DNA from 2 places in the Lysobacter gummosus genome. Region 2 is predicted to be linked to the other one. Evidence: riboswitches for the same ligand, from Rfam matches in the RefSeq annotation. Region 2 holds a riboswitch; the other holds the start of a gene.
What was found. Region 2 has a riboswitch for glycine ahead of gcvP (aminomethyl-transferring glycine dehydrogenase). Riboswitches for the same ligand answer to the same signal wherever they lie in the genome.

Region 1 (6,925 bases), 2.0 Mb from region 2:
GCTCCGGTGGGATTCAATTGCCGCCGCAGCAGGCCGCGCGCGCGGAACAAGCGCGATTTGACCGTGCCGACCGGCAGTTCCAGTACTTGCGCGATGTCTTGCAGCGACAGCTGTTGCAGATAGAACAGGCTCAGCACTTCGCGCTCGATCAGCGGCAGGCGGTCCAGGCCGCGTTGCAGCCGGTCCAGGTCCATGGCGTGGTCCAGCGCATGCTCCGGCGCGGCCTCGTCGGCAGGCACGCTGTCGGGATCGATCGGTTCCCCTTGAGGCGGCGCGGCGTAGCGGCCGCGCAACCGGTCCATCAGCGCGCGCCGGGCGATGCCGAACAGCCACGCGCGCAGGCGGGCGCCGTCGCGCAGCCCGGCGATGCCGCGCAGCACGCGCAGCCAGGTGTCCTGCGCGATCTCGTCGGCGAGTTCGTCCTCGCCGCACAGGCGCCGCGCGTAGCCGCGGATCGGCCCGTGCCAGCGCCGGATCAGGGTTTCGAAGGCGTCGCGCTCGCCGAGCTGGCAACGCACCACCAGCCACTCGTCGTAGCGGGGGTCGGCAGGCGTCGCGGCGTGGGCGGCAGGGGCGTTCAAGATGCGATTCCGGCGGGGTTCGATCCTGTAGTCGCGATCTGGCGGAAAAGGTTCACCGGCTCCGGCGACGGGATTCGCCGGCGTCGCGCCTGCTACCATGCGCCGGTTCGCAGAAGAGTGGCGCCGGCCCGCAAGCCGTCGCCCGCCGAAGGCGCAGGCTCCCATAATCGCTCAGGCTCGGCCGTCCGGCCGGAACACTGCGAACGCATCGCCGATCTGGAGAGAGGCCGCCACGCGGCCCACCGAAGGGGCAAGCGGCTGCCGGCGCATCCCGCCGGGCCGCGCAAACTCTCAGGTAAAAGGACAGCGGGAGCGGCGCCGCGGCCACGGCCTCGGAGACATCGGTTATCGGTGCGCGATCGCGTTCCTACGTGATCGCGCGCTCCACGGCGCTCGAACCTGTGCGTTCAGCCCCGACCCTGTCTTCGTTCGCACGTGCGCGGTTTCCCCGCGTTCGTCCGACGGAGTTGCGCCGTGTTGCTGCAGATCATCTACCTCATCGCCATCAGCGCCGAAGCCATGACCGGCGCGCTGTCCGCCGGGCGCCGACGCATGGACCTGTTCGGCGTGGTCATCATCGCCAGCGTGACCGCGCTCGGCGGAGGCTCGCTGCGCGACATCGTGCTCGGCCACTATCCGCTGGGCTGGGTGAAGCATCCCGAGTACCTGGCCTACACCGTGTGCGCGGCGATCGCGGCGACCTTCCTGGCCAAGAAACTGCATTACCTGCGCCGCGCGTTCCTGTGGCTGGACGCGCTGGGCCTGATCGCCTTCACCCTGATCGGCTGCGCAGTCGCGCGCGAGGGCGGCCACGCGCCGGTGATCGTGGTGATCGCCGGCATGCTCACCGGCGCCTTCGGCGGCGTGTTGCGCGATGTGCTGTGCAACGAGATTCCGCTGGTGTTCCAGCGCGAGTTGTACGCGGTCATTTCGCTGCTGACCGGCGTGGCGTATCTGCTGATGCTGCGCCTGGGCGTGGCGGAAAATCTGAGCGTGCTGCTGTGCCTGGGCGGCGGTTTCGCCTTCCGCCTGCTGGCGATCCGCTATGAGTGGGAAATGCCGAAGTTCGTGTATCAGTGAGCGGCCGCGTTCAGTCGGCGCCGTCGAGCACCTGCGCCACGCGTTCGCGCAGCACCGGCAGCAGTTCGCGTTCGAACCATGGATTGCGTTTGAGCCAGGCTTGATTGCGCGGGCTGGGATGCGGCAGCGCGAGCTTGAGCGGCCAGGTGTCGCGCCACGCCGCCACCGCCTGAGTCAACGAAGCGCCGGCGCCTGGCAGGTGATAGGCCTGCGCGTATTGGCCGATGGCCAGGTTCAATCGCAGCTCGCGCAGTTGCGGCAGCAGGCGCGCGTGCCAGGTCGCGACGCATTCGGGCCGCGGCGGCAGATCGCCGGATTTGCCCGTGCCCGGATAACAAAACCCCATCGGCACGATCGCCACGCGGCGCGCGTCGTAGAAAACCTCGCGGCTCATTCCCAGCCACGCGCGCAAGCGCTCGCCGCTGGCGTCGTCGAACGGAATCCCTGACGCGTGCACCTTGCGTCCCGGCGCCTGTCCCGCGATCAGAATCCGCGCGCTGGCCTCCACCTGCAACACCGGGCGCGGCCCATGCGGCAGATGCGCCGCGCACACGGTGCAGGCGCGGGCTTGGGCGAGTAATGCGGGCAACGACTCCATGCGGCCGATTCTAGAGCGGCCGGTTAACCCGTGCCGAAACGAACGACGCCGGCGCGAGGCCGGCGTCGTTCTCAACCGATGGACAGGCCGATTACTCGGTGATGTCGCGATCCTTGGTTTCCGGCAGGAACAACGCACCGATCACCACCGTCATCGCCGCGACGATGATCGGATACCACAAGCCGCTGTAGATGTCGCCGGTCGCCGCCACGATGGCGAAGGCAGTGAACGGCAGGAAACCGCCGAACCAGCCGTTGCCGATGTGGTACGGCAGCGACATCGAGGTGTAGCGGATGCGGGTCGGGAACAGTTCCACCAGCCAGGCGGCGATCGGCCCGTAGACCATCGTCACCAGCAGCACCAGGAAGGTCAGCAGCGCGATCACGACCGGCTTGTTGATCTGCGCCGGATCGGCCTTGGCCGGGTAGCCGGCGGTCTTCAACGCGTCGGTCAGTTGCTTGCCGAATTCCTCCGACTTGGCCTTGAACGCGGCGCTGTCGAGCGATTCGCCTTCGAAGCTGCTCAGGTTGGCGCCGCCGATGCTGACGGTGGCGATGCTGCCGGCCGGGCCGGGCGCGTTGACGTAGGGAATGCCTTTCTTCGCCAACGCCGACTTGATCACGTCGCAGGACTGCTTGAACGCGGCCTTGCCGACCGGGTCGAACTGGAACGCGCAACGATCCGGGTCGGCGGTGACGGTGACCGGCGAAGCGGCGACCGCGGATTCCAGGGCCGGGTTGACGTTATGCGTGAGCGCCTTGAACACCGGGAAGTAGGTGAACACCGCGATCAGGCAGCCGGCCAGCACGATCTTCTTGCGGCCGATGCGGTCCGACAGCCAGCCGAAGAAGATGAAGCCGCCGGTGGCCAGCGCGAGGGCGATGGCGATCAGGATGTCGGCCTGGTTCGGGTCCATGCCCAGGGTCTTGGTCAGGAAGAACAGCGAATAGAACTGGCCGCCGTACCACACCACCGCCTGGCCCGCGGTCGCGCCGAGCAGCGCGAGCAGGGCGATCTTGCCGTTCTTGGAGAAGAAGCTCTCGGTGATCGGCGCCTTGGAGGTCTTGCCCTCGGCCTTCATCTGCTGGAACAGCGGCGACTCGGCCAACTGCAGGCGGATCCACACCGACACCGCCAGCAACAGCACCGAGAACCAGAACGGAATGCGCCAGCCCCAGGACTCGAAGTCTTCCTTGCCCAGGAAATTGCGGCAGCCCCAGATCACCAGCAGCGACAGGAACAGGCCCAGGGTCGCGGTGGTCTGGATGAAGCTGGTGTACAGGCCGCGCTTGCCGTTGGGTGCGTGCTCGGCCACGTAGGTCGCCGCGCCGCCGTATTCGCCGCCGAGCGCGAGGCCCTGCAGCAATCGCAAGGTGATCAGGATCACCGGCGCGGCGATGCCCAAGGTTTCGTAACTGGGCAAAATGCCGACCAGGAAGGTGGCCAGGCCCATGATCACGATGGTGACCAGGAAGGTGTACTTGCGCCCGATCATGTCGCCGAGGCGTCCGAACACCAGCGCGCCGAACGGCCGCACCGCGAAACCGGCGGCGAAGGCGAGCAGGGCGAAGATGAACTGGCTGGTTTCGTTCAAACCGCCGAAGAACTGTTTGCCGATGATGACCGCGAGCGAGCCGTACAGATAGAAGTCGTACCACTCGAACACGGTGCCCAGGCTGGAGGCGAAGATGACTTTCTTATGGTCTTTGGTCAACGGCGCGGTATACGGCGCCGCTTGGGCTGAAGTGCTGGACATGAGCTGTTCCCCCGAACAGTGGGAAGGAGCGGGCTAGGGCCCGCCGAGGGTGTTACCGATCAGCTGTGTGATGGTTGATGGTGGTCGTAGGTAATCGTGGGTGTTGCAGATGTTCGTGGATATTCGTAAATGGTCGCACGCGACATCCTCTCCGGGCCGTCATTCCGCGTTCGCGGGAATGACGGCAGGAGCAGACGCAGACGACCGGAAAGTTCATCGAGACATCAGAAGCTGTACTTCACATGCGTCTGCAAGCGATTGAGTTCGCCCTTGTCGCCGGTCTCGATCTCGCGCTGGCCCCAGATGTATTCCGCGCCGATGTCGAGCTTCGGAATCGGGGTATAGATCAGGTTGAGATGCGCCGACTGCGCCGACTTGGTGATGCCAAGGCCGGTCAGCGCAGTCTTGTTGTCGTACTCGGCGCGCGAGTAGAACACGTTGCCGCGCAGCTTCGGGCTGAACACGTGACGCCAGCCGACGAAGCCGGAGATCAGGTCGATGTTCTCCAGATCGCCCGCGCCGTCGAGCGCCGCGTCGTTGTTGAGCGCCAGACCGACATAGCGGCCGATGCCGCTGCCGGCGGTGACCATGTAGCGCAGATCGTCGCTGGCGCCCAGGTTCCATTTGCCCGACACGCTGACGCCGTAGCCGGTGTTGGAATCGTTGGCGCGGCCGCTCTGGTACTTGAGCTGGCGCGCCAGCGCGCCGACGCTGAAGTGGCCCCAGTCGCCCTTGGCGGTGTAGCGCCCGGTGATGTCGGGAACCGCGCCGTCGTCGCCGGCGACCTGCGCCATGTTGCCGCGGAACGGCGTGTAGACGGTCTCCGGATTTTCGACCGAGAACGACCACGGGCCGCTGGTGTAGCGCAACTGCGCCTGCCGCACGAACACCGTGCCTTCGGTGGGGCCGAGGAAGTCGACCGTGTCCGGCAGCGCGTTGGCGTCCTGGAAGTTCGACCAAGTCTGGCCGGCCAGCCACTTGTTCCAGGTCACGTAGGCGTGGCGCACGGTGAGCGCGTAGGTGTTGGTGGCGATCTCGTTGCCGCTGAAGGCGGTGGTGCCGCCGCCGAACAGATCGAATTCCAGATAGCCCTTGAGCTTGTCGCCGCTTTCCAGGTCGGTATCGGCGGCGAACCAGAAGCGCGAGAAGTTCGCGCCCATGTCGGTGTCGCTGCCGCCTTCGCGTGCTGCCCCGCCGCCGACCGGAATCGCCTTGGGCACGTAGAACAGCCGGCCGACCGAACCGTCGGCGATGTCGCCGTCGTTGGTGGAAGTCACCGACGCATCGAGCTTGATGAAGCCGCCGTAGCTGAAACGCGTGCCGGGATTGCCGGCGGTGCTGATGGTGGTGGCCTGGATCGGATTCTTCACCGGCGTCGCCGCGATCGCCGCTGGCGCGGCCGTCTGCGCGGCCTTCACCTCGGTGACCTGGGTCTGGACTTGCTGCTGTTGCGATGCCAGTTGCTGGACCAGGCGTTCGAGCTCGGCGACGCGCGCTTCGAGTTCTTTTTCTTTCGCGGTCTGTGCCAAGGCCAGTCCGGGCAGCATCAGCGCGACCACCAGGGCGCAGGCCAGAGGCCGTCGCCGGATCGTCGCGCGCGGTGTGGCGCTGCGTGTAAGCACGCTGGAGAAAGTCATGATTTCCCTCCCAAGGAATGCCGCCCGAAAAGTGCGGCCGCGGCCAGCCTGCGCGCCGGCGGTGGCCGCCCACCATTCGCCATTGGTCGAAAACAGATACCTGTCTGCGGGGTTTACGACGAAGGTCTAGGTGGAAATGGGGAGTCGGGAGCGGCGATTTAGGATTTGCAGAAACGCAAGCGAGTTCGGCCGCCGCATCTTCGATGCCGAGTCCCGCCTCTTCGACCAAGGTCTACCTCGCCGGCTTGGCCTCGCTTGTTGCATTGCGGCACACTTGTGGGCCGAGCTTGGGGATTCGCGGTTCCCGCGTCGGCGCGGCATCATCGGCGCCTGATTTTCGAATCCCGAATCCCCAGTCCCGAATCCCGCCCCTAGCAGGAGCCCTCCATGAGCCACCCCGCCAGCGTCTATCCCATCGATGAGGCGTTCGCCGCCAAGTCCCGGTATAAGCGCGAAGACTACGAGCGCCAGTACGCCGAATCGATCAACGATCCGGAAAGCTTCTGGGGCCGCGTGGCCCAGCGGCTGGACTGGTTCAAGCCGCCGAGCAAGATCCAGAACGTCAGCTACGACCTCAACGATTTCCGCATCAAGTGGTACGAGGACGGCGAGCTCAACGCCAGCGTCAACTGCCTGGACCGTCATCTGGCCACGCGCGGCGACAAGACTGCGCTGTTGTTCGAGCACGACGATCCGAACCTGCCGGCCGAGCCGATCAGCTACCGCGAACTGCACGCGCGCGTATGCCGGCTGGCCAATGCGCTGCGCAACCTGGGCGTCAGGAAGGGCGACCGCATCACCATCTACCTGCCGATGATTCCCGAGGCGGTGGTGGCGATGCTGGCCTGCGCGCGCGTGGGCGCGATCCATTCGGTGGTGTTCGGCGGCTTCGCTCCGAACTCGATCGCCGACCGCATCGCCGACTGCGCCAGCAAGCTGGTGATCACCTCCGACGAAGGCCTGCGCGGCGGCAAGAAGATTCCGCTCAAGGCCAATGTCGATGCGGCGTTGAAGCTGCCGGGCACCAACTCGGTGGAAACCGTGCTGGTGGTGCGCCACACCGGCGCCGCGGTCGATATGCAGATGCCGCGCGACCGCTGGTACGACGCGGTGGTCGCCGGCCAGCCCGATACCTGCGAGCCCGAGCGCATGAACGCGGAAGATCCGCTGTTCATCCTCTACACCTCCGGCAGCACCGGCAAGCCCAAGGGCGTGCTGCACACCACCGGCGGTTACCTCGCCTACGCCGCGTTCACCCACGAGGCCGTGTTCG
Region 2 (6,925 bases):
ACCGAACGCTCGCTCGGCCACTATCAACAAGCCGACATCCCGTTCCAGTACGCGCTCGCCAACGCCTTCACCCTGTGCGACGCCTACCACTGCTCGCAGCAGACCGGCACCAATCCCAATCGCCTGTTCCTGTGGACCGGCACCAACAACCCGGCCGCCGATCGCGGCGGCCCCGCCATCGTCAACACCTTCGACGATTCCGGCCCGGCCAGCGAAGGCTATTTCTGGACCACCTATCCCGAGCGCCTGGAACAGGCGGGCGTGAGCTGGAAGCTGTATCAGGACATGGACGACAACTTTTCCGACAACCCGCTGGAAGGTTTCCGCCAGTTCCGCGCCGCGCTGCCGGGTTCGGGTTTGGCGGAGAAAGCCCTGAAAACCTGGACCCTGGAAGATTTGGCCGCGGACGTGCGCAGCGGCCAGTTGCCGCAGGTGTCGTGGCTGGTCGCGCCGGCCAAGTACTCCGAGCATCCCGGCCCGTCGGCGCCGATCTGGGGCGCGGACTACACCGCGCGCGTGCTCGATGCGCTCACCGCCGATCCGGACGTTTGGGCGAGCACGGTGCTGATCGTCAACTTCGACGAGAACGACGGCTTCTTCGACCACATGCCGCCGCCGGCGCCGCCGTCGCTGGACGCGAACAATGCGCAGATCGGCGGCTCCACGGTCGATCTGCGCGGCGAACATCACACCGCGCGCAGCGGCCCTTCGCACGGCACCTCCAGCGATCCGGCGATCTACTACAACCGTCCCTACGGCCTGGGCCCGCGCGTGCCGATGTACGTGATCTCGCCGTGGAGCCGCGGCGGCTGGATCAACTCGCAGGTGTTCGATCACACCTCGGTGATCCGCTTCCTGGAAAAACGCTTCGGCGTGGTCGAGCCGAACATCAGCGCGTGGCGCCGCGCGGTCTGCGGCGATCTCACCACCGCGTTCAACTTCTTCGATCCCAATCACGAACCGATCCCGAGCCTGCCCGACACCAGCGACGCCGATCGCATCGTCGCCGAACAAAGCCGCCTGCCCGCGCCGAAGCCGCCGGCGGTATCCGGCGCGCCGCAGCAGGAGCGCGGAATCAAGCCTTCGCGCGCATTGCCGTACGACTTGCACGTCGGCGAGCGCGTGGACCGCGACAACCGCCGCCTGCGCCTGAGCTTCGCCAACAGCGGCCGGGTCGCGGTGGTGTTCCATGTTTACGACTTGCTCGATCCCAATGCGATCCCGCGCCGCTACACGGTCGAGCCGGGCAAGTCGCTGCACGGCGAGTGGTCGCTCAAGACCCACGGCGCCCGCGCCTACGCTTTGAAGGTGTTCGCGCCGAACGGTTTCTACCGCGAATTCCGCGGCTCATTGCATGGCGTCAACCCGAGCGTGACTACCGTGCCCGACCTGCGCCTGCGCCGTCGCAAGCTGATCCTGGCGTTGCGCAACCCGCATCGCAAGCCGCTGCGGCTGGATATTACGGATCAGTACGGCTTGTACGAATCGCGCCTGGAGCGGCTGGGTGCCGGCGCGTTGCGTTATCGCGCGATCAAGCTGGACGAAAGCCAGCAGTGGTACGACTTCGTGCTGACCGATGCGAACGATCCAGAGTATTACCGCCGGGTAGCGGGGCGCTTGGAGACCGGTGAGCATGGCATCACCGATCCGGGATTGATCTGATCCTCCCCACCCCGTCGCCCCCCCCCAAGCTGTTCCCCCCTTTGAAAAAGGGGGGTTAGGGGGGGATTCGCTTTTGCTCTTCCTTCGCTCCCAGCGCAAAGCAAAAAGCAAATAGCAAATCCCCCGCGCGGCCGATCCACCTCGCACTTCGTACGACGCAGCGCGCCGCCCCCTTTTTCAAAGGAGGCAAATTTCTTCGCCTGCAGTGGGGCGAATTTCCTCGCGCCACATCAGACAACCTCTTAAATCGAATCCTGCGGCTCCACCACCACCGCATCCTCCGGAATACGCGCGCAGGCCGCCTTGGACACCCAAGCCTCCCGACGCCAGAATCCCCAGGCCACCGCGGTCAACACCGAAGCGGCGATCGCCAGATGCAACACGCTGTCGCTGAGCAAAGGCGAGATCGCCCCGGCCATCAGCGCATTGACCACCAACCCGGCGAAGGCCTGCAGCGACGAGGCCGAGCCACGCTGGTGCGGGTACATGTCCAGGATCGACAGAGTCACGATCGGGAACACCAGGGCGATGCCGAACGCGCCGATGCACATCGGGATCACCGCCCACGGCACCTGCGGCGTATCGGTCCACAGGTTGTAGCCCAGGTTGATCGCCAGCGCGAGCGCGCAGAAACCGAAGCCGAAGTTGACCAGGCGGTCGCCGCTGATCTTGCCGGCCGCGCGCCCGGATACGAACGAGCCCAGCACCATGCCGCCGATGGTCGGCACGAAGAACCACGCCAGCGACTCCACCTTGAGCAGGTCGTATACGAACGCCGGCGCCGAGGCGATGTACAGGAACAATGCGCCGAAATTGAAGGCGCCGACCGCGGTCAGGCGCTGGAACCGCGGATTGAGGAAGATCGCGACATAGTCGCGCAACAGACGCTTGGGCTTGAGCGCCAGCCGCGCCTGCGGCGGATGGGTTTCCGGCAGAAGAAAGATCACCGAGGCCAGCAGCAGCACCGAGAAGGCGACCAGGAACCAGAAGATCGCCGGCCAATGCGCCCGGCCCAGAATCCATTCGCCGATGATCGGCGCGATCGCCGGAGCGATGCCGAACACCATCATCACCTGGCTCATCAACCGTTGCGCATCGTCGCCGTGCAGCAGGTCGCGGATCACCGCGCGGCCGACGATCAGGCCGACACCCGCCGAAAGCCCCTGGATCGCGCGACAAAAAAGCAAAGTAGGCAGATCCGTGGACAAGGCGCAAGCCGCCGACGCCAGGGTGAACACCGTCAATCCGCCGATGATCACCTTGCGCCGCCCGATCGCATCCGACAGCGGCCCGTGCACGATGCTCATCAGCGCATACGCGGCCAGATAGACGCTGATGGTCTGCTGCATCTGCAGCTTGTCGGCGTTCAACTCGGTGCCCATTACCGCGAACGCCGGGAAGATGGTGTCGATCGAGAACGGCCCGAACATGGCCAGGCCGCCGAGCAACAAGGTCAGCCGGCGCAGCGACGGGGCTTTTACGGAGGTTCCGGCGTCGGGGCTCATCAGGTCGCTGCGTTGGGGGCGTGGGTGTCGATCGGCACCTGGTCCGGCGGCCCCTTGAGTTCGACCAGATTGCCTTCCGGATCGAACAAATACTGCGACGGGCCTTCGCCCTCGGCGCCGTAGCGCGAGCCGAAGTCGCCGATGCGCACGCCGTGGGCCTGCAAATGCTCGACGATGGCGTCGCGATCGAAAGGTTCGGCGCGCAGGCACAGATGATCCATGTTGCGCGCCTGCTCGCCGGGCGCGGCTCCGCCCATGCGGCCGATCTTGCCTTCGACATCGACCAGGTCGATCAGCGAGGAACCGGCGCGCAACTGCACCAGGCCGATGGCGTCCTGGCGCCGCTCGACGCTGCAGCCCAGGACGTCGCAATAGAAGGCGATCATCGCCGCGGTGTCGCGCACGCGCAGCACCACGTGGTCGAGTTGCAATAGCTGGAACGGCCGGGCGCTCATGCGGGCATCCGTTGTGGGCTGAGGGGGCCGACAGCATAACGCCGCGGGCATGCGCGATCGGGTTGCGAAGTTGTTTCTATGTGTCGGTTGTCGCCAGTCGCGCGGCTGCCGGGCTGCAGGCACAACGCAAGTCACGGCCGAGTCCACGTCGCTACAAAGCCGTCATTCCCGCGAACGCGGGAATCCAGCGACTTTGACGTCCGCACATGTGAGGTTGGGGCTACCCCGGCCGAAAGACACTGGATTCCCGCGTTCGCGGGAATGACGGGCTTGAGGTGGGCTGCGCTCGGACTTGGCGGGCTGCTCGCGGACTTGGCAGGGCCGTTTCAGGCCCTCCCCAACCCGACCGCCGCTAACCCTTCCCATCACCTGAACAGCCCCACCCCGTCCCCTCCCGCCCCATCAACCGCTATAATCCCGGGCTTGAAACACCCGGTGGGAGAAGCGGCCCGGCCCTCAAGCCAGAGCCCGCTGCCGAAGGCGCAACGCCCGTAATCGCTCAGGCCCCATACCGCCGCGTGTACAAAACTCTGGAGAGACCGACCGCCCAGGCAACAACCGGACGGAACCGGCGCCGAAGGGGCACGAAGCGAGCGCGGACAGGTGCGGCCCCACGGCCCTCCCCTCCCCAGGCTGCCTGACCGCAGCACGCTTCCAAACTCTCAGGCAAAAGGACAGAGGGGCGCCTCGCGTGCGGCACCGCACGTTGCCTTAGGACGCCCCCTGCCCATGACGAACGTATCCCTGCGCGCTCTCGAGCACCACGACGCTTTCATCGAGCGCCACATCGGCCCCAACGACGCCGAGATCGGCCACATGCTGGGCAAGGTCGGCTACGACTCGCTCGAAGCGCTGACCGACGCCATCGTCCCCGGTTCGATCAAATCGACCCAGCCGCTGGCCCTGCCGGCGGCGATCAGCGAAGTCGAAGCGCTCGCCAAGATCCGCGCCATCGCCACCCGGAACCAGGTGTTCCGCAGCTTCATCGGCCGCGGCTACTACGGCACCCACACCCCGAACGTCATCCTGCGCAACATCCTGGAGAACCCGGCGTGGTACACGGCCTACACGCCGTACCAGGCGGAAATCTCGCAGGGCCGCATGGAAGCGCTGATCAACTTCCAGACCATGATCGCCGACCTGACCGGGATGGAGATCGCCAACGCCTCGCTGCTGGACGAAGGCACCGCCGCGGCCGAAGCGATGACCCTGGCCAAGCGTTCGGCCAAGTCGAAGTCCAACACCTTCTTCGTCTCCAAGAACATCCATCCGCAGACCCTGGAAGTGCTGCGCACGCGCGCCGAGCCGCTCGACATCGAGCTGCACATCGGCGACGACGCCGACGCGCTCAAGGTCGAAGCCTACGGCGTGCTGCTGCAATACCCGGACACCTTCGGCGGCGTGCACGACTACCAGGCCGTGTCCGACGCGGTGCACGCGCGCGGCGGCATCGTCGCGATCGCCAGCGATCTGCTCGCGCTGACCCTGCTCAAGGCGCCGGGCGAATTCGGCGCCGACATCGTGGTCGGCAACACCCAGCGCTTCGGCGTGCCGTTCGGCTTCGGCGGCCCGCACGCCGGCTTCATGGCCTGCCGCGATGCGTACAAGCGCTCGATGCCGGGCCGCCTGATCGGCGTGTCGGTCGACACCGACGGCAAGCCAGCCTACCGCCTGACCCTGCAGACCCGCGAGCAGCACATCCGCCGCGAGAAGGCCACCTCCAACATCTGCACCGCGCAGGTGCTGCTGGCGGTCATGGCCAGCATGTACGCGGTCTACCACGGCCCCGACGGCCTGACCCGCATCGCCCGCCGCATCCACCGCCAGGCCGCGATCCTCGCCGCCGCGCTGCGCAAGGCCGGCGTGCAAGTCGCGAACGGTTTCTTCGACACCCTGCACATCAGCGGCGTCGATGCCAAGGCGATCCACGCCAAGGCCAGCGCCGCCTCGATCAACCTGCGCGCGATCGACGCGGGCAGCGTCGGCCTGAGCCTGGACGAAACCGTCAACCGCGACGATCTGACCGCGCTGGCCGGCCTGTTCGGCGCCACGCTCGACATCGACGCGCTCGACGCCTCCACCGCCGATGCCATTCCGGCGTCGCTGGTGCGCAAGTCCTCGTTCCTGCAGCACCCGGTGTTCAACACCCACCACAGCGAACACGAACTGCTGCGCTACATGCGCTCGCTGGCCGACAAAGATCTGGCGATGGACCGCACGATGATCCCGCTGGGCTCGTGCACGATGAAACTCAACGCCACCGCCGAGATGATCCCGGTGACCTGGCCGGAGTTCGGCAACATCCATCCGCTCGCCCCGGCCGAACAGACCACCGGCTACAAGCAGCTGATCGATGAGCTCGAAGCGATGCTGGTGGAATGCACCGGCTACGACGCGGTCAGCCTGCAGCCCAACTCCGGCGCGCAGGGCGAATACGCCGGCCTGCTGGCGATCCGCGCCTATCACCGCTCGCGCGGCGAGGGCCATCGCGACATCTGCCTGATCCCCGATTCGGCGCACGGCACCAACCCGGCCTCGGCGCAGATGTGCGGCATGACCGTGGTCGTGACCAAGACCGACAGCAACGGCAACGTCGATGTCGAAGACATCCGCCGCAACGCCGAGAAGTACAGCGACCGCCTGGCCGCGATCATGATGACCTACCCGTCCACGCACGGCGTGTTCGAGGAAGAGGTGGTCGAGATCTGCGAGATCATCCACAAGCACGGCGGTCAGGTGTACACCGACGGCGCCAACATGAACGCCCTGGTCGGCGTGGCCAAGCCCGGCAAGTGGGGCTCGGACGTGTCGCACCTCAACCTGCACAAGACCTTCTGCATTCCGCACGGCGGCGGCGGCCCGGGCGTCGGCCCGTGCGCGGTGAAGTCGCACCTCGCGCCGTTCCTGCCCAACACGGTGGATGGCGAAGGCGTGGTCGGCATGGTCAGCGCGGCGAGCTTCGGCTCTGCCAGCATCCTGCCGATCTCGTGGATGTACATCACCCTGATGGGCACCGCGGGCCTGCGCAAGGCCACCCAGGTCGCGCTGCTCAACGCCAACTACATCGCCACGCGCCTGGCGCCGCATTACGAGACGCTGTACACCGGCCGCAACGGACTGGTCGCGCACGAGTGCATCCTCGACCTGCGCCCGATCAAGGACGCCACCGGCATCAGCGCCGAGGACGTCGCCAAGCGCCTGATCGACTTCGGCTTCCACGCCCCGACCCTGAGCTTCCCGGTCGCCGGCACCTTGATGGTCGAGCCGACCGAGAGCGAATCGCAGCACGAACTGGACCGCTTC

Region 1: another riboswitch for glycine. It lies ahead of LG3211_RS23500 (trimeric intracellular cation channel family protein); the one in region 2 lies ahead of gcvP (aminomethyl-transferring glycine dehydrogenase).

The regions. Positions count from the first base shown of each region.
Region 1 covers NZ_CP011131.1:5,787,457-5,794,381, reverse strand. Annotated here, with positions in the region: gene LG3211_RS23505 (RNA polymerase sigma factor) at 1-581, opposite strand, end outside; glycine riboswitch at 788-896, shown strand; gene LG3211_RS23500 (trimeric intracellular cation channel family protein) at 1,056-1,661, shown strand; gene LG3211_RS23495 (uracil-DNA glycosylase family protein) at 1,672-2,259, opposite strand; gene LG3211_RS23490 (MFS transporter) at 2,351-4,015, opposite strand; gene LG3211_RS23485 (DcaP family trimeric outer membrane transporter) at 4,240-5,652, opposite strand; gene acs (acetate--CoA ligase) at 6,040-6,925, shown strand, end outside.
Region 2 covers NZ_CP011131.1:1,732,807-1,739,731, reverse strand. Annotated here, with positions in the region: gene LG3211_RS07160 (phosphocholine-specific phospholipase C) at 1-1,662, shown strand, start outside; gene LG3211_RS07155 (multidrug effflux MFS transporter) at 1,905-3,167, opposite strand; gene LG3211_RS07150 (VOC family protein) at 3,167-3,622, opposite strand; glycine riboswitch at 4,049-4,146, shown strand; gene gcvP (aminomethyl-transferring glycine dehydrogenase) at 4,352-6,925, shown strand, end outside.